DNA from 2 places in the Mesorhizobium sp. M6A.T.Ce.TU.016.01.1.1 genome. Region 2 is predicted to be linked to the other one. Evidence: riboswitches for the same ligand, from Rfam matches in the RefSeq annotation. Region 2 holds a riboswitch; the other holds the start of a gene.
The links. Region 2 has a riboswitch for thiamine pyrophosphate ahead of EOC94_RS21510 (ABC transporter permease). Riboswitches for the same ligand answer to the same signal wherever they lie in the genome.
Positions count from the first base shown of each region.

Region 1: linked by a shared signal. The riboswitch ahead of EOC94_RS20560 (YkoF family thiamine/hydroxymethylpyrimidine-binding protein) and the one ahead of EOC94_RS21510 (ABC transporter permease) in region 2 are both predicted to bind thiamine pyrophosphate.

Region 1 is NZ_RZTJ01000011.1:127,222-131,437, reverse strand. It holds gene EOC94_RS20570 (aspartate aminotransferase family protein) at 1-1,124, shown strand, start outside; TPP riboswitch at 1,472-1,583, shown strand; gene EOC94_RS20560 (YkoF family thiamine/hydroxymethylpyrimidine-binding protein) at 1,574-2,182, shown strand; gene EOC94_RS20555 (hypothetical protein) at 2,453-2,752, shown strand; gene EOC94_RS20550 (MBL fold metallo-hydrolase) at 2,743-3,423, shown strand; gene EOC94_RS20545 (alcohol dehydrogenase family protein) at 3,531-4,216, opposite strand, start outside.
Region 2 is NZ_RZTJ01000012.1:128,580-132,795, reverse strand. It holds gene EOC94_RS21520 (ABC transporter substrate-binding protein) at 1-561, opposite strand, end outside; gene EOC94_RS21515 (ABC transporter ATP-binding protein) at 558-1,319, opposite strand; gene EOC94_RS21510 (ABC transporter permease) at 1,313-2,113, opposite strand; TPP riboswitch at 2,243-2,355, opposite strand; gene EOC94_RS21505 (sulfite exporter TauE/SafE family protein) at 2,695-3,471, shown strand; gene EOC94_RS21500 (superoxide dismutase family protein) at 3,630-4,139, shown strand.

The DNA.
Region 1 (4,216 bases), on a different contig from region 2:
ACTTCGGCTCCAAATCGCATTCGCCGCTGATCGATCTCGCCGAGAAGCTGGTGCAGATGGCGCCGGTGCCGATGAGCAAGGCGTATTTCACCAATTCCGGCTCCGAGGCCAACGACACGGCCATGAAGATGATCTGGTACCGGTCGAATGCGCTCGGCCAGCCGGCACGCAAGAAGATCATCAGCCGCATTCGCGGTTATCACGGCGTCACCATCGCCTCGGCAAGCCTGACCGGCCTGCCCAACAATCACATTTCCTTCGACCTGCCGATCGCCAGTGTGCTGCACACGTCGACGCCGCACCATTGGCGCGAGGCGCTGCCAGGCGAGAGCGAAGAGCAGTTTTCGAGCCGGCTTGCCGACGACTTGGAAAAGCTGATCCTGGCCGAGGGCCCGGAAACCATCGCCGCCTTCTTCGGCGAACCGATCATGGGCGCCGGCGGCGTCATCGTTCCCCCGGCCGGCTACTGGGAGAAGATACAGGCGGTGCTGTGGAAATACGACATCCTGCTCGTCGCCGACGAGGTCATCTGCGGTTTTGGCCGAACCGGCGAGATGTTCGGTTCGCAGACCTTCGGCATCAGGCCTGACATCATGGTGCTGTCGAAGCAGATCTCTTCCTCCTACCTGCCGATCTCGGCCCTGCTGATCAACGAGAAAATGTTCGAGCCGATTGCCGACGAAAGCAATCGGATCGGCACCTTCGGTCATGGCTTCACCGGCGGCGGCCATCCCGTCGCGGCGGCGGTCGCGCTCGAGAACCTGAAGCTGATCGAGGAGCGCGACCTTGTCGGCAATGCGCGCACGGTCGGCGCGCATATGCAGAAACGGCTGCGCAACCTCGCTTCGCACCCGCTTGTCGGCGAGGTGCGTGGCGTCGGCCTGATCGCGGCGGTCGAACTGGTCGGCGATAAGGTGACCAAGACGCCGTGGGAGACGGCCGGCGCGCTGGGCGGGCTTGTCAACGGCTTCATGCAGCAGAACGGCGTCATCTCGCGCAACATGGGCGACGCGCTGGCCTTCTGCCCGCCGCTGATCATCACCGAGCCCCAGGTCGATCAGATGATCGACGCGTTTGAAAGATCGCTCGAAGCCGCGGTCAAGCAGGTCGGATCACAGAGCTGATCAGGTCGTCCAAAGCCAGAGCTGAATGGGCCTTGGTGATTGGCGAAGCCGAAGCGGTATCCAATCTCCCCCCTTGCGGGGGAGATGTCCGGTAGGACAGAGGGGGGTGTGAAGGATCGCCAACTTTCGACTTCAGCCTTGCCAACCCGAATCAGCTTGAGGGCGCGGCTGCGATCGATTGACAGGTCGGAGGGAAGCACCCCCTCTGCCTGCCGGCATCTCCCCCGCAAGGGGGGAGATCGGCAGCTTCGGCGGCGCCGCCAAGCTCGGTAATTGGTCTGAAGCGATTGCTGGGAACGATTGCCCTGGGCCACACTTGAACATCCGTTGCGCGGGTGCTACGTCGCCCATATCGACAGGGGCGCTCCGTATTGCCGGGGCTGAGATGGTGGGTGCAAGCCTTCGGTCCCTCAAGCTGATCTGGGTAATGCCAGCGGAGCGAGGCGACCATGTTTTCAGGTGCACAGATTTCCCTGTATCCGATGTGCGACGATTTCGTCGGCGTCATCCTTGGGGCGCTTTCGGCGCTCGATCCGTATCGACCGAATTTCCGCATCGAGACCGACGACATCTCGACGCTGATCGTCGGCCCGCCGGAACAGCTTTTCCCGGCCATGCGCGACCTCTTCGCATCGGCGGCGGCGAGTGGCGTGCATTGCGTGTTGTCGGCGACGGTGTCGCGCGGCTGTCCGGGCGAGCCTGACGATCCGATCTGCACACCGATTTCCGGCAGCAGCCACGAGCTGTCCCTGGCAGAGCGCATCGGCGCGGCGCGGGCGCATGTCGACAGTGCGAAAAAGCTCGGACAGGAGGTCGCCGCGCAGTTCTCGCTCTATCCGCTCGGCAAGGGCCATCACATGGACGAGATCTACGGCTGCATCGACTTCCTCAAGACTTCGGGCGTCTTCGACAGGTCGAAGAATTTCTGCACCAAGCTGAGAGGCGATGCCGGACCTGTATTCGCGACGCTGTCGGAAGCCTTCCTTCGCTTCGGCGCGCCGCAAGGCCATGTCGCGCTCGACCTCACCGTGTCGGCGAACAGCCCGAGCCCTTGTTAGGGCGTGTCGATATTCGGGGTGATGCCGGCCTGCGAGCGGCGGTTTCCTGCGATACTCACGCACCCAAAAAGTGCGCTCCGTTCCCGTTCTCGGACCCCACCATTCTCGGCTCGGCGACGACGTCGATCGGCCGGCCCTCGGCCGCCGCGTTCACCGCGGCGGGATCGCGCTCAGGTGATGTCTCAGTTTAACTTGCGGCTCACGACCCAGCCGACCTTGTGCAGTGCCGACCGCCGTTGATATGCTCGATCATTCCGTCAGCGGGGAAGGATGTTCGATATCTCGCGTCGCGACCTGACACTTGGCGCAGCCGGTGCTCATGCTGCGTTTGGGCTCCACAAGCCGATCACGTTTGTCGACGCGGCCCGCGCTCAACACGCCGTCGCTCAACCTTTCCGAAAATACAAGGTTGGCGACATTGAAGTCTTTTCTCTGATTGATGGCATGCGTGACGTTCCCCTGCGGGAGGGTATGGTCAGGAATGTCAGCGTCGAACAGGTCAAGACGGCGTTGCGTGGTGCCGGTTTCCCGACAATCAGGCGCCCCTGCGGTTTATCGTCATGGCGCTAAAGCTGCGCGATCAAGTGGTCCTGATCGACTCGGGTACCGGCGGTCATCCGATTTATGATGAGGGGAACGGCCGGCTATTCGAGAGCATGGCTGCGGCGGGCCTTGACCCCAAGGCAGTCAAGACAATCCTGATCTCCCATCTGCACGGCGACCACATTTATGGCCTCATGAACAATGAGAGCAATGCGCAGGTCTTCCCGGATGCCGACATCGTGGTGCCCGCCGAGGAATTGAAATGGTGGACGCGCCCGGGAGTCGAGTCGATCGATCTCGGACCGACGCGCAAGGGCCTCGCTCAGCGCATTCAGGCTACGGTGGCTACGTGGAAAAACGTCAGGACCTTTGAGGGAGAACCAGAACTCCTACCTGGCGTGCACGCCGTTCAGGCCCCCGGCCATAGCCCGGGAATGGTCGCGCATCTGGTCACCTCGGGCGGCAAACAGCTCCTGATCAGCGCTGACGTGGTCAATCTTGCGCCCCATGTTTCAACAAATCCCGAGTGGCAGCTTGCTATCGACCAGGATCCGCAAATGGCCGTCGAAACGCGAAGGAAGATCTTCGATCGCGCGGTCGCCGACAAGCTCACCATTTCGGGTACTCACTGGTTGATGCCGAACGTCGGCACGTTGTCCAAGGATGGCAACGGCTACGTATTCGCAGCCGACGGGTAATATCACAGTACCCGCTGCCAACTGGACGACGACGGCTGCCGTGCCGGACGAACCGGTCGGCGTCAGACGTCGAACGCAGAACCAAGCGAGAGCGATAATCTTGGCTATCAACGGGTCGCTGCGAGATCCGAAATGGCGTCTGGAACGACCACCAGCTTGCCGACGAAATCCTTGGCGATGAAATCCGCTTGGGCGCGGTGGAAATCGGAGAGCCTGTAGACGCCGCCGACCAGCGGCCGGATCTTCTTGTCTTCGATGTAGCGAACAATACGGCGGAAGTCGTGCCGCGTGCCCTGGCTCGAGCCGTGCAACTGCAACTGCTTGAGATACATGGTGCGCAGATCGAGCTGCACGACCGGGCCGGCAATTGCGCCGGCTGTGGTGTAGCGGCCTTCGGGCCTGAGGATGCGCAGCAGATCGTTGAAGATCGCGCCGCCGACCAGATCGGCAACCACGTCGATCGGCTGGCCGCCGGTTGCCTCATTTACCGCAGCCGGCAGGTCGGTCACACCCCGGGTGATCACCGCCTCGGCGCCGATGTCGAGCACGGCCTGTTCCTTGCCCTTGCCGACGACTGCATAGGGGACGGCGCCGCGCGCCCGCGCCAGCTGCACGATGCCGGAGCCGACGCCGCCCGACGCGCCGGTGACCAGCACGCGCTCGCCGGCCTTCAATGCGGCACGTTCCAGCATCTGCTCGCCGGTGAGATAGGCGCAACAGAAGGTGGCGAGTTCGACATCGGTCAACTCGGTGTCGACGACATGGGCGTTCTCGGCCGGCACGGTCTGATACT
Region 2 (4,216 bases):
CTCCCAAGTGTAGACTTCGAGCGTAAAATCGACTGCGCCATTGGCCAAGGCCTCATAGGCAGAGGTGCCAAGCGTCACCGTTTCGAATTTGCCCTCGCCTCCGTCATGGCGGATGATGGTGCCGATCAGCGCATTCTCCCAGGCGCTGCCGAAACCGCCATAGGTCAGGCCGTCCAGGTCCCTGGGGGATTGTATATCGGCGCGGTCCGCATTGAAGGCCAGCCTGCCGGTTTCCGTCTGCATGATGGCGTAGGTGGCGACGAGGTCGGCGCCGGCCGTGCGTTGGGTGAACAATCCTATGGATCCCAGTATACCGAAATCGGCCACGCGGTTGGCGATCAGCGTACCGGCCGCAGTGTCGGTATAGGGCAGCATCTGCACGTCGAGCCCGGCCTCAGCGTAGAAGCCTTTCGCCCGGGCGACATAGAGTCCGACATGGTTTGTGTTCGGCGTCCAGTCGAGAGCGACGGTGACAGTCTGCTGGGCACAGACGGATGTGACGGGTCCGAGCCCGGTGATCAATGCGGCAGCGATGAAGAGGCGTCTTGAAAGCATGGTCATGTCCTTTGGGCGGGCTGTGGATCGAGAAGCGTATGAAGGATGTCGGCTTCGATGGCGCTGGCTTCCGGCGAGGCAAGATCCTTGCGCGGGCGCGGAAGAGGTATGGCGACTTCGCGCAGCACGCGGGCAGGGCGGCCGCTCAGCACATAGATGCGGTCGGACAGGAAGACCGCCTCGCGGACATCGTGGGTGATCAGCAGGACGGTCCAGCGGTGTCGGTCCCACATCGTCTGAAGCCAGCGCTGCATGCCGGTGCGCGTGAGGGCGTCGAGTGCGCCGAACGGTTCGTCGAGCAACAGCATGGCGCGGTCCTGAACGACGGTACGCAACAGCGCGGCGCGCTGGCGCATTCCGCCCGAAAGCTGCGCCGGATACTTTTGCTCGAAGCCCGCAAGGCCGAATTCGCCGTAGAGCGGCGCCACCTTGTCGCGCGCCGCCTTACGGGACATGCCCTGGACTTCCAGGCCGAGCGCGGTGTTGTCGATAACCGTGCGCCAGGGCATCAGGGCGTCGTGCTGCGGCATGAAGGCAAACGGTCGGCGCGCGTCGGCCAGTGGCCGCCCGTCGAAGTCGATGCCGCCGTCGTGGCCTTCGAGACCGCCCGTCAGCAACCTGAAGATCGTGGATTTGCCGGCTCCGGAGGGGCCGAGGATTGAAACGAATTCGCCCGGCTCGACATGCAGGGTGATGCCGGCAAGCACGTCGACATCGCCAATACTTTTGCTGATCTGGCGCAATTCCAGCCGCCTGTTCATGATTTTCGCGCGGCATCGAGCCGTTCCCATGGCATGGCGGCGCGCTGGATCAGCACCGTGGCGGCAAACAGGGCCAGCGTGAGCAACGCGCTGACCAGCACGGCCGCGAGCACGAGATCGGGTCGGAAATTGTTCTTGGCGTTGAGCATGTAGATGCCGAGCCCTTTGGCCGCGCCGGCATATTCCGCGAAGATGGCGCCGACCACGGCATAGGTGATCGAGATGCGCAGCCCGGCGAAGAAATAGGGCAGCGAGGAGGGCAGGCGGGCCAGCAGGAAAATGCGCATGCGGGAAGCGCCCATCGAACTCAGAAGCGCCGAAATGTCCCGATCCGTCGATTCATAACCCTGCACCAGCGCGACCAGCATGGGAAAGAAAGTCAGGAGCGCGACCAGCATGATTTTCGGCGTCAGCCCGAAGCCGAACCAAAGAACGACCAGCGGGGCGATCGCCACCAGCGGCAGGATCTGACTGATAATGAATACCGGGAACAGGGCGCGGCGCAGCGGCTTGAAGAAGTCGATCAGCACCGAAAGGATGAAGGCAACGGCCAGCGAGCAGGCGAAACCCGCCAATGTGGCGCTGATGGTCGGCACGGTGTTGTCGAACAGCGCCTGGCGCTGCTGGATGGCTTGGGCGAGGACTCGTGACGGCGCCGGCAGCGTGGTGGGCGAGATGCCCGAAATGCGCGCATAGAGCTCCCAAGCCAAAACCAGCGTGCCGACCGATAGCAAGGCCGGTCCGACCTTGGCGAACAAGGCTGCGATTCGCGGCGCGGCGGAGAAGAGCTGAGACATGCGAGACCTCCGGCGCGAAAGATCAGCGCGGGGTCGGGCCGTTGGCCGCGACCGTGAGGTCGATCGTGATATGGTCCTCGGGCGGGCCCACGAAATCGCCGGACATCGGAAAAAGAAAAATCTGTGCGCCAGAAAACATCGCCCGCCTCGCTCCGCTGGTATTATCCAGATCAGCTCTAGGGTTTACGGGCTTGCAGCCCATCTCTCAGCCCCGACGATACGGAGCACCCCTGTGGATGGCGGCAATTAAACAGATAAAGGGTGGAGCTGCAAGTCTGCGTCCGGCCCGTGAAACCTCAGGGTCAGAGGAGGTTCAGGTACCCGCAGGGGCATCTGAGCAAAACAGAAAAAGAATGCCAATCCGGCGTCCTGTCCGAGATCGCCCTCAATATTCTGAGAAACTAAATGACTGTGAAGGTATGGGAAAGGCGTCGGTCGAGCGGATCGTTTTCCGTTCGTCGTCACCATTATCGATGCCACGCGTTTGGTGAATTGTGGAAGCGTGAAGATATAATCGCATACGTTGTAGGTAGCGAGTTTCTCTATCGCCAATTACGACCCGCACTTTGTTGGAGAGCCAAATGCAAGAATTCCTTCTTTTTGCGTTCGTGGGGTTTGTAGCTCAAGCTGTGGACGGGGCTCTCGGCATGGCCTACGGCGTGGTTTCCTCGACAACATTACTGGGGTTTGGCGTGTCTCCTGCACACGCTTCGGCTTCAGTTCACGCGGCTGAGCTGTTTACCACTGCGGCCTCAGGTTCGGCTCACCTCTATCACCGCAACATTGACTGGAAGCTTTTCTGGCGGCTGATGCCATTTGGCGTGATCGGCGGCGTTCTCGGCGCTTTTGTGCTCACCTCGTTTGAAGGAGCCGTCATGAAGCCGTATGTGACCACATACCTTGCGCTCGTCGGAGCTTGGCTCCTGTTCCGGTCATTCCGGCGGATCCCAAGCAATCCGGTCCCTCCAGGCGTGGTACCTCCCCTTGGACTAGGTGGTGGATTTCTCGATGCCGCAGGGGGCGGCGGATGGGGACCCATCGTAACGACGGGCCTTCTCGGTTTTGGCGGCACGCCCCGCTACGTTATTGGCACGGTCAATGCCAGCGAGTTCCTCATCACGTTGTCGGTGTCTCTGACCTTCTTGTTTGCGTTACTAACGGGCCATTGGGAGGAGGCAGGAGAGCTAACGGAAAATCTACTCTCCGTTGCCGGCTTGATCGTTGGCGGCGTAGTCGCAGCGCCGATGGCCGGATTGGTAGTGAAGTCAATCGCAGAAAAGACGCTTCTCAGGCTCGTTGGCGTTGTCATCATGCTGCTGGCAGGTTGGCAAACCGCGGAACTCTTCGAATTGGTGTAATCACGTCGTGAAACTTCACTCCATGACACGGAGACTATCGAGTTCCACGCATCACCCCCGCTTCTCTGGCGGCCGCGCCGGAGACAAACTCCATTCCCAAATGGAACGAAGAGGCCCCGTTGTTGTTTGGGGTCCTTGGACAACCGGAGGCTGAGTGGATGAAAAAATTGCTTGCAACAACAGGATTGGCGCTGGCGGTCGCGATGCCTGCAGCGGCTCAGGACACCGCGACCGCGAAAGCCGAATTCGTCAACATGGCTGGCGAGAAGAACGGAACGGCCACGCTGACCGAGACGGCGCAGGGTGTGCTGATCGCGTTGGAGGTAACAGGACTGCCGGCGGGTGAATGGGTCGCGTTCCATGTTCATGAAACCGGAAAGTGCGACCATCAGACCGGCCATGACTCGGCAGGTGGGCACTTCAATCCGACGAATGCCGAACATGGATATCTCACTGGAAAAGGCCCGCACGCGGGCGACATGCCAAATCAGCGAGTCGGCGCCGACGGCGTTTTGCGTGCCCAGGCTTTCAACAGCATGGTCAAACTGGACGGTGGAGAAACGGCAATACGAGGCAAGGCATTGATGATCCACGGCGGACAGGACGACTACAAAAGCCAGCCTGCCGGTGATGCCGGAAATCGTCAGGCCTGCGCCGTGATCGAGTGAAAAGCCCCGAGACGAGTAATAGGCCTCTCCGACATATGATCTGACTGGCTCGTAACCCTCGAGGGTTAGGTCACCGT